One region of the Clostridioides sp. LIBA-2809 genome, then DNA from elsewhere that is predicted to be linked to it. Evidence: riboswitches for the same ligand, from Rfam matches in the RefSeq annotation. Region 1 holds a riboswitch; each other region holds the start of a gene.
What was found. Region 1 has a riboswitch for S-adenosylmethionine ahead of ACTG44_RS07810 (methionine ABC transporter ATP-binding protein). Riboswitches for the same ligand answer to the same signal wherever they lie in the genome.
Positions count from the first base shown of each region.

Region 1 (3,180 bases):
GAAACTAGTTCATGGAACAGAAGATGTTGGAAATGATATAGGTAGTGGTTTTAGAAAAATGATAAAAGATATGAATGATAGACTAGGAATAACAGGAAATAATAAAAAATAATATAACAAATACCTAATTATAAAATGAAAAAGTTTTAAAACATATAGAAGCCCTGAAGATATTATCTTTCTTGGGCTTCGTATTTTTTTATATCAAAATCCAATACAATAATTAAGTCGAATATCTTAATTCCTCAATAATATTAGCAAATTGGTATGATATCTAAGAAGACATTGATATTTTTCATCATAAAATATAAGCACTATCATTTTGTAACCTTAATATTTCCAATATTGCTTTCAACATTAATTTCTATATTAGGATGACTACGAATTCTCCATTTTGCTGTCTTTTTCTCAATAATAATATATTTTTGAAAATTGATTGGAATTAAGCTATTTTTTGTTTTTGCTATAAATTCTAACTCTAAATCTTTAGGAAGTATAATATTAATCTTGTCATTTTTATTAAAGAATGAAAGATTATTAATTACTTTAGTATATTCGATATTTAAATTACCAGAATTATTGGATTTATAATTTCCTGAACCAACAGCAGATTTTATATCCACATTCCCACTAGTGGAAGTATATGTAACATTTCCATATAGTTTGTCACAAGTGACATTGCCACTGAACGTTTAAAAGAATTTTTACTGGCAAGAGGGTTAAAAGTTTTGTCTAATCGTGGTTATATAGATATGCATATACCAAAATATACTCTGAATTGGGTAGCTGAGTATTTGTTGTCTTTTGTAAATAATACTACAATAATAGAATGTATGCAACTTAAATCTTTAATAAAGTCTAAGGTGTTAGAGTTATGTAATCATCATTGCCTTTAAGTCATTTGAAAATACAGGGGTTTGCAAGCTATAAAATCAATAAAAAATAGATATTTATTTTTCACTAAAAGTAATAAAAAATAAGAAATTTAAATAAATTCATTGACAAATATTATTAATGAATATATCATATATAACATAGCAACAAATGATAATCAAATTAAATTAAATAACGTCTTATCAAGAGTGGTGGAGGGACTGGCCCTTTGAAACCCGGCAACCAGTATATTTTATATACATTGGTGCTAAATCCTGCAACTAATATAGTTGATAGATGAGTATAAATAGCTTTCTAAGCCTGAGTTTATACTCAGGCTTTTATTTTGTTAGATACAAATTAAAAGACATAAGCTAGGATAAACATAAAAACTGAGCAGAATATATGGGGAGGAAATTTTATGATTAGCATAAAAAATGTTAATAAGTATTATGGAAAGATTCAAGTGCTTAAAGATGTAAATATTGAAATAGAATCTGGAGAAATTTTTGGAATAATAGGTCATAGTGGTGCAGGTAAATCAACACTACTTAGATGCATAAATGGACTGGAAGAATATCAAGAAGGTAATGTACTTGTTTCTGATAAGGAAGTAAAGTCATTAAATGAAAAGCAGATGAGAGATTTAAGAAAAGAGTTAGGTATGATTTTTCAACACTTTTCATTACTTGAGAGAAGAACTGTATTTGATAATGTAGCATTGCCATTAGAATGTTTTGGATATACAAAATCAGAAATCAAGAAAAGAGTTTTAGAGTTATTAGAAGTAGTTGGAATATCTGAAAAGAAAAATGATAAACCTAGAAATCTAAGTGGTGGTCAAAAACAGAGAGTTGCAATTGCTAGAGCTTTGGCACTAAATCCACAAGTACTTCTTTGTGACGAAGCAACTTCAGCATTAGACCCAAATACTACAAAATCAATTCTTTCATTACTTGAAGATATAAATAAAAAACTAGGAATAACAATAATAGTTGTAACTCATCAAATGGAAGTTATAAAACAGATTTGTGGAAGAGTAGCAATAATGGAAAATGGAGAAGTTTTAGAGGTGGGAGATACAGAAGAAATTTTCTTAAGAAATACTAAAGGACTTAGAAAATTAATCGGTGAAGAAAGTATAATCTTACCAAAGGGAACAAATATAAAGATACTATTCCCTAAAGATATTTCTAATGAAGCTATTATTACAACTATGGCAAGAGAACTAAATATAGATGTTTCTATAATATTCGGTAAATTAGAGCAATTCAAAGAAGATATTTTAGGCTCACTTATCATAAATGTTTCAGATAAAAGTGGAGAACAAGTAAAACAATATCTAACTAGTAAGGGCATAAGATGGGAGGAAATGATAAATGAATAGTTTAATCGACTTTTTGACAACACTATTTCCAAATGCATTGTTACAAACTTTGTATATGGTTATAGTACCAACTATAGTGGCAACAATATTAGGATTTATACTAGCAATCATATTAGTGGTTACAAAACCAGATGGATTAAAACCAAATAGCACAATAAATAGTGCTTTAGGGTTTATAGTAAATATATTTAGAAGTTTCCCATTCATGATACTTATAGTTGCAATGATTCCAATAACTAGATTAATCGTTGGAACAAGTATAGGAGAAACTGCTGCAATAGTGCCTATAACTATTGGTGCAGCACCATTTATCGCTAGAATTATAGAAAGTTCACTAAATGAAGTTGATAAAGGATTGATAGAAGCTGCAAGATCTTTTGGAGCTACAAAGAGACAAATAGTATTTAAAGTTATGATAAAGGAAGCCATGCCTTCAATAGTATCTGGAATTACATTATCAATAATATCTATACTTGGATATACAGCTATGGCAGGTGCAGTAGGAGCTGGAGGATTAGGTAATATAGCACTTATTTATGGATATCAAAGATTTGATACAGCAGTAATGGTGTATACAGTAATAGCACTTGTAATATTAGTTCAGATAATACAAGGTATAGGAAATCTAGCTTACAAGAAACTAAAATAACTTAATCATAAACATTTTAAAGAGGGGGAGTAAAAAATGAAATTAAAAAAATTATTATCAGTAGCATTGGTATCAGCAATAGCAATATCAGCAGTAGGTTGTTCAAACAAAGAGGATAAGAAAATACTAGTAGGAGCTTCATCAAATCCACATGCAAAGATATTGGAAGTTGCAAAGCCATTATTAAAAGAAAAAGGATATGATTTAGAAGTAAAAATATTTGATGACTATGTACTTCCAAATACAGCTTTAGATGAAGGTTCTTTGGATG
Region 1 covers NZ_CP197004.1:1,624,842-1,628,021, forward strand. The annotation lists gene ACTG44_RS07795 (hypothetical protein) at 1-112, shown strand, start outside; partial or broken gene ACTG44_RS07800 (DUF4097 family beta strand repeat-containing protein) at 318-641, opposite strand; gene ACTG44_RS07805 (hypothetical protein) at 729-896, shown strand; SAM riboswitch class I at 1,071-1,177, shown strand; gene ACTG44_RS07810 (methionine ABC transporter ATP-binding protein) at 1,295-2,260, shown strand; gene ACTG44_RS07815 (methionine ABC transporter permease) at 2,253-2,909, shown strand; gene ACTG44_RS07820 (MetQ/NlpA family ABC transporter substrate-binding protein) at 2,946-3,180, shown strand, end outside.

Region 2 (3,180 bases), 200 kb from region 1:
ATGTTTCTAGAATACAGTTTTATAATACCAACTTTGTGGAAACTTATTCAGAGATAAAAAAGAAATATAATATACCTCAAAACACTATAGAAATTGAATTTACTGAGAGTGTTGCTTTTGAGAATCAAGAACACTTTTTGGAAATTATACATGACTTACATAAAAATGGATTTACTTGCTCTTTAGATGATTTTGGAAAAGGGTATTCATCTTTGGGTGTCTTAAAAGATTTACCATTTGATGTTTTAAAACTTGATTCTATGTTTTTTAATGCTAGCTTAGACAAAGATAAAGAAAAAACAGTAATAAAAAATATTATACATATGCTAAAAGAATTGAATATTACAACAGTTGCAGAAGGTATTGAATGTAAGGAACAAGTTGAATTTCTAAAAGATGTTGGATGTGATTTAGTACAGGGATTTGTATTTTATAGACCAATGCCCATGTTAGAATTTGAAGAAATATTGGATAAAGAATTTGTTCATAATAGTTAGAAAGTAAATAATTATAAAAAAAAGAGACTGTGAGTGAATTTACTCATAGTCTCTTGATAATGTACTTATTTTCTTCCTGCAACCCATTTTAAGCCCCAATGAAACTCATTGTCCATTTCTTTATGGCCTTTAAAGTATTTAATGACTTTTTCAACACTGAATGTCTCATCATTTACATTTTCTATCAATGCTATTGAACACATGTTATAGCCATTTTTATGTTCATCAAGTTTAACAACTAAATCTGAATCTTGTTTTTGTTTGATTGTTACAATTCCATCAGCCTCAGACCAATTAGCTACACCTTCATAGATAAAAGCATAAATAAGTATTCTCTTTATTTCTTTTATTTTATTACCATTTATTCTTATATTTTCTCCTTGTGTATTGCTACCTGTTCTGTCATCTCCATCTAATTGAGCAAAAGGGGGATTCTCTAAACTACCAAAAGAATTACCTAATGCTTGTACAGCACCTTTTACACCATTTTTCATTTCAAACAGGCAACCTAAATCTAAATCTATATTACTGCTTTTTAGAGAGCCAAAAAAACCTTTTTTTTGTATTTTTTGATTCCAATTTAAATTAACTAAGATTTCACCTAAATCACTATTTTCTTTTTTTGTAAGGTTTATTTTTTGTCCCTTTTTTAATTCTATAGCCATAGTAATCTTCCTCCATAAACATAGATTTACTTAAATGGTAGCACTTAACAAGTCAATATTCAACAAGATTAGAATAATAATATTAAAATTATACTAAATATACTAGAAAACAGGAATTACAATTCCTTTGTATTTCTCTTCAATTATACTTCTTGCTTTATCTGATGTAAGAACATCTTGTAGAACTTTAATTTTTTCACTATCTTTATCTTCAGTTCTAAATGCCAAAAGATTTGCATACTCATCATTTATAGGAGCTGTATAAAGTCCATTTTTCTTAGCATCAAGACCAGCAGGTACTGCGTATGTAGTATCTATAAATGCAGCAGTTACGTCTGGAAGAGAAGATGGAATCTGAGCAATATCCAATTCTTTAAATTGTATGCCTTTTGGATTTTCGATTATATCTTTAGGACTAACTAGTCCATCATCTTTAGGTAAAGTTAAAAGCCCAATACTTTCAAGATATCTAAGGTCTTTAGAACAAGAAGATGGATTGTTGCTTATTGCAATTGTATCTCCTTTTTTAAATTCATCAATAGATTTTATCTTGTAAGAGTAAAGTATTGCTGGGCATACATATAGTTTTTTTCCAGCCATTATTTTATATCCTTTAGCTTTGACAGCCTCTTTTAGATAAGGTTCATGTTGGAATAGATTTGCATCAATTTCTCCATTATTTAAAGCTTCGTTTGGAAGTATGTAATCATCAAAATTCTTAATTTCTAAGGTATAACCTTTTTCTTCGATAAGTGGCTTTAATTCTTCTAATAATTCTCCACCTGGTACTAAAGTAGCACCAACAACAATTTTTTTGTCATCGTTAGCTTTAGAGCATCCAACTATAGATAAAGTGAAAACTAGACATAATAATAAACTTAATAATTTTTTGAATTTCATATAAATTCCCTCCTGAATATGATTGATTAGTTAAAAATAAAATACCCTCTTTTATCACACTGCAAAATAAAATAAGCCTGAGTTTAAACTCAGGCTTTAAAAGCTAATTTAGACTCATCTTTCAGTATAATACTGCAGGATTTAGCACCAATGTATATAAAAATATACTGGTTGCTGGGTTTCATAGGGCCAGTCCCTTCACCACTCTGGATAAGAAGTATCAATTTTTAATTATGTTATAAATATTATCATGATTTTTTATATATGTAAACACAATTTTATAAATATTTTAAAATCTTTAGTATTTCTATTTAACACCTAAGATTCCAGAAACTAAAATATCAGTATCAGCACCTAAGAAATAATCATTTATTTCAATTGAATTTAAAACATTTCTTAAAGCATTTTCTTCATGCTTTGTGCCAACAAGTTTGTCTTCCACAAATGAAACATCACGTTTTCCAAAAAAATCTCCAAAAAATTTTATAGTTGTTATTATGCCTTTATCAACATTTAGATTAAACTCAACATTTCCACCAGAATATTTTAACTCATTTGAAAGAGTATATTTTGGTGAATTACCAAAGTTCCAATCCCAAGTTTCATATTTTAATTTAGTAAGTTTTTCTATTTGTTCTATGTCATACTTACTTAAACAATAATTAGTATTATCAATATTAGTTTTAGATAAATAATCCATAATTGCATCTTTAAATTCCAGTATATCCATTTTAGATTTTAGATGTTCACTTATATTAGTTACACGAGATTTTACAGATTTTATTCCCTTTCCTTCAAATTTTATAGGCTTTACTTTTAAAGCTTTTGAAAGGTCGTTTATCTCAGATGAAAATAACAACGTACCATGGTGCATTACCTTGTTTTTGTAGTTGTACTGGGCATTTCCAGAAAATTTCTTACCATCTATAAGAAGGTCATTTCTTCCAGAAAATTCAGCGTTGACATCTAATGTTTTAAGCAAGTCTATTATTGGTTGAGTGAATCTTCTGAAATCACTAAAGCTATTATTATTGCAAGCTATGAATGTAAAATTTATATTTCCTAAATCGTGAAATACAGCTCCACCACCAGATTGTCTCCTAACGACAGGTATAGAA
Region 2 covers NZ_CP197004.1:1,820,425-1,823,604, forward strand. The annotation lists gene ACTG44_RS08710 (putative bifunctional diguanylate cyclase/phosphodiesterase) at 1-497, shown strand, start outside; gene ACTG44_RS08715 (TerD family protein) at 563-1,162, opposite strand; gene ACTG44_RS08720 (MetQ/NlpA family ABC transporter substrate-binding protein) at 1,265-2,062, opposite strand; SAM riboswitch class I at 2,174-2,279, opposite strand; gene lplA (lipoate--protein ligase) at 2,370-3,180, opposite strand, start outside.
Region 2: linked by a shared signal. The riboswitch ahead of ACTG44_RS08720 (MetQ/NlpA family ABC transporter substrate-binding protein) and the one ahead of ACTG44_RS07810 (methionine ABC transporter ATP-binding protein) in region 1 are both predicted to bind S-adenosylmethionine.

Region 3 (3,180 bases), 390 kb from region 1:
TTTATTAAAATCTTCTTTGTAAATTACATCTATTCCTTCATCCAATAATTTATTAATAACAGGTAATCCTTTTGGTAGTATTAAAGCCATATCTTTTCACTTCTCTTTCTCTTAGAAATTTAAAGCTTGATTTAAATCAGCTATTAAATCCTCTACATTTTCTATTCCAACGGATAATCTTATTAGTGAAGGTAATACTCCAGATGCAATCAATTGTTCTTCTGTTAATTGTCTATGAGTAGTTGAAGCTGGATGTATAACGCATGTTCTTACATCTGAAACATGTGTAACTAAAGATGCTATCTGTAATTTCTCCACAAATTTCTTGGCATTTTCTAGCCCACCTCTTACTCCAAATGATAAAACTCCACTACATCCTTTTGATAGATACTTTTTCGCATTCTCATAATACTTGTTATCTTCAAGTCCTGGATAGTTAATCCAATCTACATTTTCGTGTTTTTCTAAAAATTTGGCTATTTTAAGTGCATTTTCACTATGTCTCTCCATTCTAAGGTGAAGTGTTTCAACATTTAAATTAGTAAGATATGCATTAAATGGACTTAAACAATTTCCATAATCTCTAAGTAGTTGAACTCGTGCCTTAGTTGCATATGCAGCATTTCCAAATTTTTGAGTATAACTTATTCCATGATATGTTGGGTCTGGTTCAACCAACTCTGGAAACTTCCCATTATCCCAGTTAAAGTTTCCTCCATCTACTATAATTCCTCCAACACTTGAAGCATGGCCATCTAAATACTTTGTAGTAGAATGAGTAACTATGTTTGCTCCATATTTTAGAGGATTACAAAGCACTGGTGATGCTAGTGAATTATCGACTATAAATGGAACATTCACTCTCTTAGCTACATTTGCTATTTTTTCAAAATCTATAACTTCAAGAGTTGGATTTGCAAGTGTTTCTGCAAACACAACTTTAGTGTTTTCATTTGCAAGTGCTACTATTTCATCTTCACTTGAGTCTAAGTCAAATGATATCAAATCTATTCCAAATTTTTTAAGACTAGGTCCTAATAAATTGAATGTTCCTCCATATACTTTTGAAGAACAAAGTATACTATCTCCTGATTTACATATATTTAAAACTGCTAACATATTTGCAGATTGACCTGATGACACAGCCACAGAAGATACTCCTCCTTCTAGTAGACTTATCTTTTCTTCAAAAGCTTGAATAGTAGGATTGCTTATTCTTGAATATATATGTCCATCAACTTTTAAGTCAAATAGTTCAGCAAGTTGGTCTATACTACTATATTTAAAAGTTGTACTTTGATATAAAGGTAAAACTCTTGGTTCTCCATTTCCTGGTTTGTAATTTCCTTGCACACATATTGTCTCTTTATTATACATTTTTGTATCCCCCTTAGATTTTAGTAAAAAATTAAACTATTTATCAGATGAGATTTAAAATAAATAAAGCCTGAGTATATAACTCAGGCTCTGTATAAGCTTAATTATACTCATCTCTCAGCTTTCGCCGCAGGATTTAGCACCAATGTATATAAATATACTGGTTGCCGGGTTTCATAGGGCCAGTCCCTCCACCTCTCTGGATAAGATTTATTTAATTTTTCTATGTTTTATATCTTATATATTTTTCCTAATTTTGTCAACTATTTTTTTAAAAATTTTCTTTTAATAAATTTTCCAATCTCTACTTGAACTACAGACATTATGGCTAAACTAATTGTTATAAGCCATTCTGAACCATTTAAAATAGTTAAACTGAATGCATTTCTAAAAACAGGTACAAATAGTATTACTGCTATTAGTAACGCAGAAGTTAAAAATGAAATTAAAAGAAATGGATTCTTACCATTATTTTTGTTAAACATGGAATCTGTATTTGAACGTTGGCTAAAAGCTCTTAACATTTGTGAAAATGCTAATACACAAAATGCCATTGTTTGACCTACAGCATGGTTTTCTATATTAAGACCAATTTTATATGCTAAAATAGTCATTATTGCCACAAATATACCTTGAGTAACTACTCTTTGTATAAGGTTCTTTTCAAACAAGGTCGTTGATTTTACTGGTTGATGCTTCATTATATTTCTACTTGGTGGGTCAACTCCAAGCGCAAGGGCTGGAAGTGTAGCAGTTGCAAGGTTTACCCACAAAATATGAACTGCTAGAAGTGGAGTATCCCAATTTAATAATATTGCAACAAACAATGTAAGTATCTCTGCTATATTACCAACAAGTAAGAATTGTATAACTTTCTGTATATTTCTATATACACGTCTACCTTCTTTTATTGCATAAGCAATCGTTGTAAAGCTATCATCCATTAAAATCATATCAGAAGAATCTTTTGCAACGTCTGTACCACTTATACCCATAGCTATACCAATATCAGCAGATTTTAAGGCAGGAGAATCGTTTACTCCATCTCCAGTCATTGCTGGTACTTCTCCAATTCTTTTTAGAGATTGTATAATTCTAAGTTTATCAAATGGGGACACACGTGCAAATACTGTAGCTTTTTTAACAGCTTCATCTAGTTCATCATCACTTAAATTATCAAGTTCATCACCAGATATAACAGTATTTCCTTCATTCCATATTCCTAATTCATGAGCTATTGTTGTGGCAGTAACTTTATGGTCACCTGTTATCATTATGGTTCTTATACCTGCTTCTTTACAAGTATTTACTGCATCAATTACCTCAGTTCTTGGAGGGTCAATCATACCAACCATACCTATAAATGTCAAATCATATTCTATGTTTTCATTATCTTCTTTTGGTATAGATGAAATCTCACGCTTCGCAAAACCAAGTACACGCAATGCATCTTTAGACATAGTAAGACATAATTCGTGTATATTCTTTTTATCCACTTCGGTAATATTTCTTTCGCCTTTTGATGTTAATATTTTAGTACATAAGTCAAGAATTTCATCTACTGCACCTTTAGTATAAGCAGTAATCTTTCCATCTATATTATGAACAGTTGTCATACATTTTCTATCAGAATCAAAAGGCTGTTCAAATACACGTGGATATTCTTCTTCAAGAGCTTCTTGATCTATTCCAAATTTGTTGGCCATAAAAATTAATGCACCCTCTGTTGGGTCACCTAATATTTCATCTGTTTTATCTGGATTAATACACGCATCATTACAAAGTGCACCAGCATAAACAATT
Region 3 covers NZ_CP197004.1:2,018,972-2,022,151, reverse strand. The annotation lists gene ACTG44_RS09700 (homoserine O-succinyltransferase) at 1-90, opposite strand, end outside; gene ACTG44_RS09695 (O-acetylhomoserine aminocarboxypropyltransferase/cysteine synthase family protein) at 112-1,377, opposite strand; SAM riboswitch class I at 1,485-1,587, opposite strand; gene ACTG44_RS09690 (cation-translocating P-type ATPase) at 1,641-3,180, opposite strand, start outside.
Region 3: linked by a shared signal. The riboswitch ahead of ACTG44_RS09695 (O-acetylhomoserine aminocarboxypropyltransferase/cysteine synthase family protein) and the one ahead of ACTG44_RS07810 (methionine ABC transporter ATP-binding protein) in region 1 are both predicted to bind S-adenosylmethionine.

Region 4 (3,180 bases), 370 kb from region 1:
AAGTTAGTATATATCCAGTAGCAATAGCTGAGTAATATACATAAAAGGAGTGTTGAGGCACTCCTTTTTCTTATAGTACTGATGAATTTATAATAGTGTTTTTGGTAATGCTAATTAAAAGTTTTTAATTAAGTAGGTGAAGAATTTGTTTATAGATAAGGCAAGAATATTTGTTAAGGCTGGAAATGGTGGAAATGGTTCGGTAGCATTTAGAAGAGAAAAATATGTTCCAGCTGGTGGACCAGACGGCGGAGATGGTGGTCGTGGAGCAAGCATCATATTTGAAGTTGATTTGGGTCTTAGAACTCTAATGGACTTTAAGTACCAAAAAAAATATCAAGCTCAAAATGGTGGCGACGGAAGCAAAGGTAAAAGAGCTGGTAAAAATGGAGAGAATCTAGTATTAAAAGTACCAGCAGGTACAGTAATAAGAGATGAGGCTACAGGCCTTGTATTGGCAGATTTAAAGAAAGAAGGAGATATAGCTGTAGTTGCAAAAGGTGGTATAGGTGGTAAAGGTAACCAACACTTTGCAAATGCAGTAAGACAAGCTCCAGCTTTTGCAAAATCTGGTACAGATGGAGAAGAAAGATGGGTAACTCTTGAACTTAAAATGATAGCAGATGTAGGTCTTTTAGGATTTCCTAATGTAGGTAAATCAACATTTCTATCAGTGGTAACTAAGGCTAAACCCAAAATTGCAAACTATCATTTTACAACACTAACACCAAATCTAGGTGTCGTTCAAACTAAGTTTGGAGATAGTTTTGTACTTGCAGACATACCTGGAATTATAGAGGGTGCTTCTGAAGGTATAGGATTAGGGCATGAATTCCTAAGACATGTAGAGAGAACAAAGGTATTGATACATATTGTAGATATATCTGGACTAGAGGGTAGAGACCCTATTGAAGATTTTGACAAGATAAATGACGAACTTAGATTGTACAATGAAAAGCTTTCAAAGAGACCACAAGTTGTTGTTGCAAATAAGTTTGATATACTAGAAGATGAAAGTAAGTTTGATACATTTAAGAATGAGTTAGAAGGCAGAGGATATACAGTATTTAAAATGTCTGCAGCAACTCGTCAAGGAATAGATGATGTAATAGCCTATGTCTCTAAACTTTTAAAAGAAGTAGAAGATGTGGAACTAGTTTCAGAAGAAGAAATGTACAGACCAGAACTTGATATTGGTACTGAAGAAGAATTGAGTATAGATATTGAAGATGGTGTGTATGTAGTTACAGGTAAAGCACTTAGAAGAATAATGTATTCTGTAAATTTTGATGATATGGAATCTCTTCAATATTTCCAAAAAGCTATGGAAAGTCAAGGTGTGTTTGATAGACTTAGAGAAATGGGAATAGAGGATGGAGATGTAGTTAGAATTTACGAATTGGAATTTGAATTTTACAATTAATTTTAGTATAGGATTATAGAGGTGAGGATATGTTAAAAGGAAAACAAAGAGCGTATTTAAGATCTTTGGCAAATACTTTAAAACCTACTACACAAATTGGTAAAGAAGGTGTCACAGAAAGTTTCTTAGAGCAATTAGATGATATGTTAAGAGTTAGAGAATTAGTAAAAGTTACTATACTAGAAAATGCAGGTCTTGATGCTAAAGAAACTGCTAATGCAGTATGTGAAGCTTTAAGAGCTGAATTTGTGCAAGCTATTGGTTTTAAATTTACTATTTATAAGAGAAATGTTGAGGAACCTAAGATACTTTTCCCAGGACATGAACAGGCAAAAGCCAAGGTTAAAAATAATAATGTTACAAAAAAAGGTAAACCAACTAAAAGAGCAGCTAGATAATAGTATATATTCTTTTAGTAAAATAAGTTAAAAAAATAGTGACAATTGGCAAAAATTGTATTATACTATTAAACATAAATTTAAATTAGCAATCTTATCAAGAGAGGCAGAGGGACTGGCCCTATGAAGCCCGGCAACCAGTATATTTTATTATACATTGGTGCTAAATCCTGCAGCAGTTATGCTGAAAGATGAGTATAAACCCGTCATATGGCTTGAGTTTATACTCAAGCTTTTTTAATTAGTATATTTATACATATAAATAATTTAATATAATCAAAATGATGGGGGTATGTAACAGTGAAGATAGCAATATTAGGGTATGGAACAGTAGGAAGTGGATTAATTGATTTAATAGAAAATAATACTTCAAAAAGAGATATAGAAATAGTTGGAATTTTAGTTAAAAATAAAGAGAAACATAAGTCTAAAAAGTATTTTGATAAGATAACAACAGATATAGAAGATATATTTGATAAGGATATTGATATACTAGTTGAAGTAATTGGAGGATTGAATCCAGCTTTTGATTATGTAACAAGAGCATTAAATAAAAAAATACATGTAGTAACAGCCAATAAAGACTTGCTTGCAGAGAGAGGTAGCGACCTTATAGAATTAGCCAATTTAAATGATGTTAGCATTAAATTTGAAGCATCTGTAGCAGGTGGTATTCCAGTTTTAAAGCCATTGATAGAATCATTAGAAGGTAATAATATAAAGAGTATAAATGCTATTTTGAATGGAACTTGTAATTTTATATTATCAAAGATGTATGATGAAAATCTACCGTATGATGTAGCTTTAAAACAAGCACAAGAATTGGGATTTGCAGAAGTTAACCCAGATGCAGATGTTTTAGGATATGATAGTGCTAGAAAACTATCTATATTATCTACTTTATCTTATGGAAAAATAGTATATTGGAAAGATTTATTATTAGAAGGAATAACTTCAATAGATGAAAAAGATATAGAATACGCAAAAAAATTAAATTGTAAGATAAAATTAGTTGCTAGAAGTAAGTATGAATCAGGAGAAGTAAGTGGGTTTGTTAGACCAGCATTGGTTGATAATGATAATATGCTTTCAAAAATAGATAATGAGTTTAATGTAGTGATTCTAGTAGGTGATTCAGTAGGTGAACTTTCTTTTGTGGGTAAAGGAGCTGGAAGAGGTGCAACAGGTAGTGCTGTCTATGCTGATATTATAGATATAATAGATAATAGAAATGCAAATATAAAGTCTTTCTCAAAAGGAAAGTTGGATTTAAGTGGACTTATAGAAGATGAATGTAGTGCTGTAGTTAGATTTGATGGATATGATAAAGATGGAATTTTAAAATGTTTAGATAAATAT
Region 4 covers NZ_CP197004.1:1,258,680-1,261,859, forward strand. The annotation lists gene rpmA (50S ribosomal protein L27) at 1-35, shown strand, start outside; gene obgE (GTPase ObgE) at 146-1,423, shown strand; gene ACTG44_RS06070 (YhbY family RNA-binding protein) at 1,453-1,821, shown strand; SAM riboswitch class I at 1,913-2,019, shown strand; gene ACTG44_RS06075 (homoserine dehydrogenase) at 2,122-3,180, shown strand, end outside.
Region 4: linked by a shared signal. The riboswitch ahead of ACTG44_RS06075 (homoserine dehydrogenase) and the one ahead of ACTG44_RS07810 (methionine ABC transporter ATP-binding protein) in region 1 are both predicted to bind S-adenosylmethionine.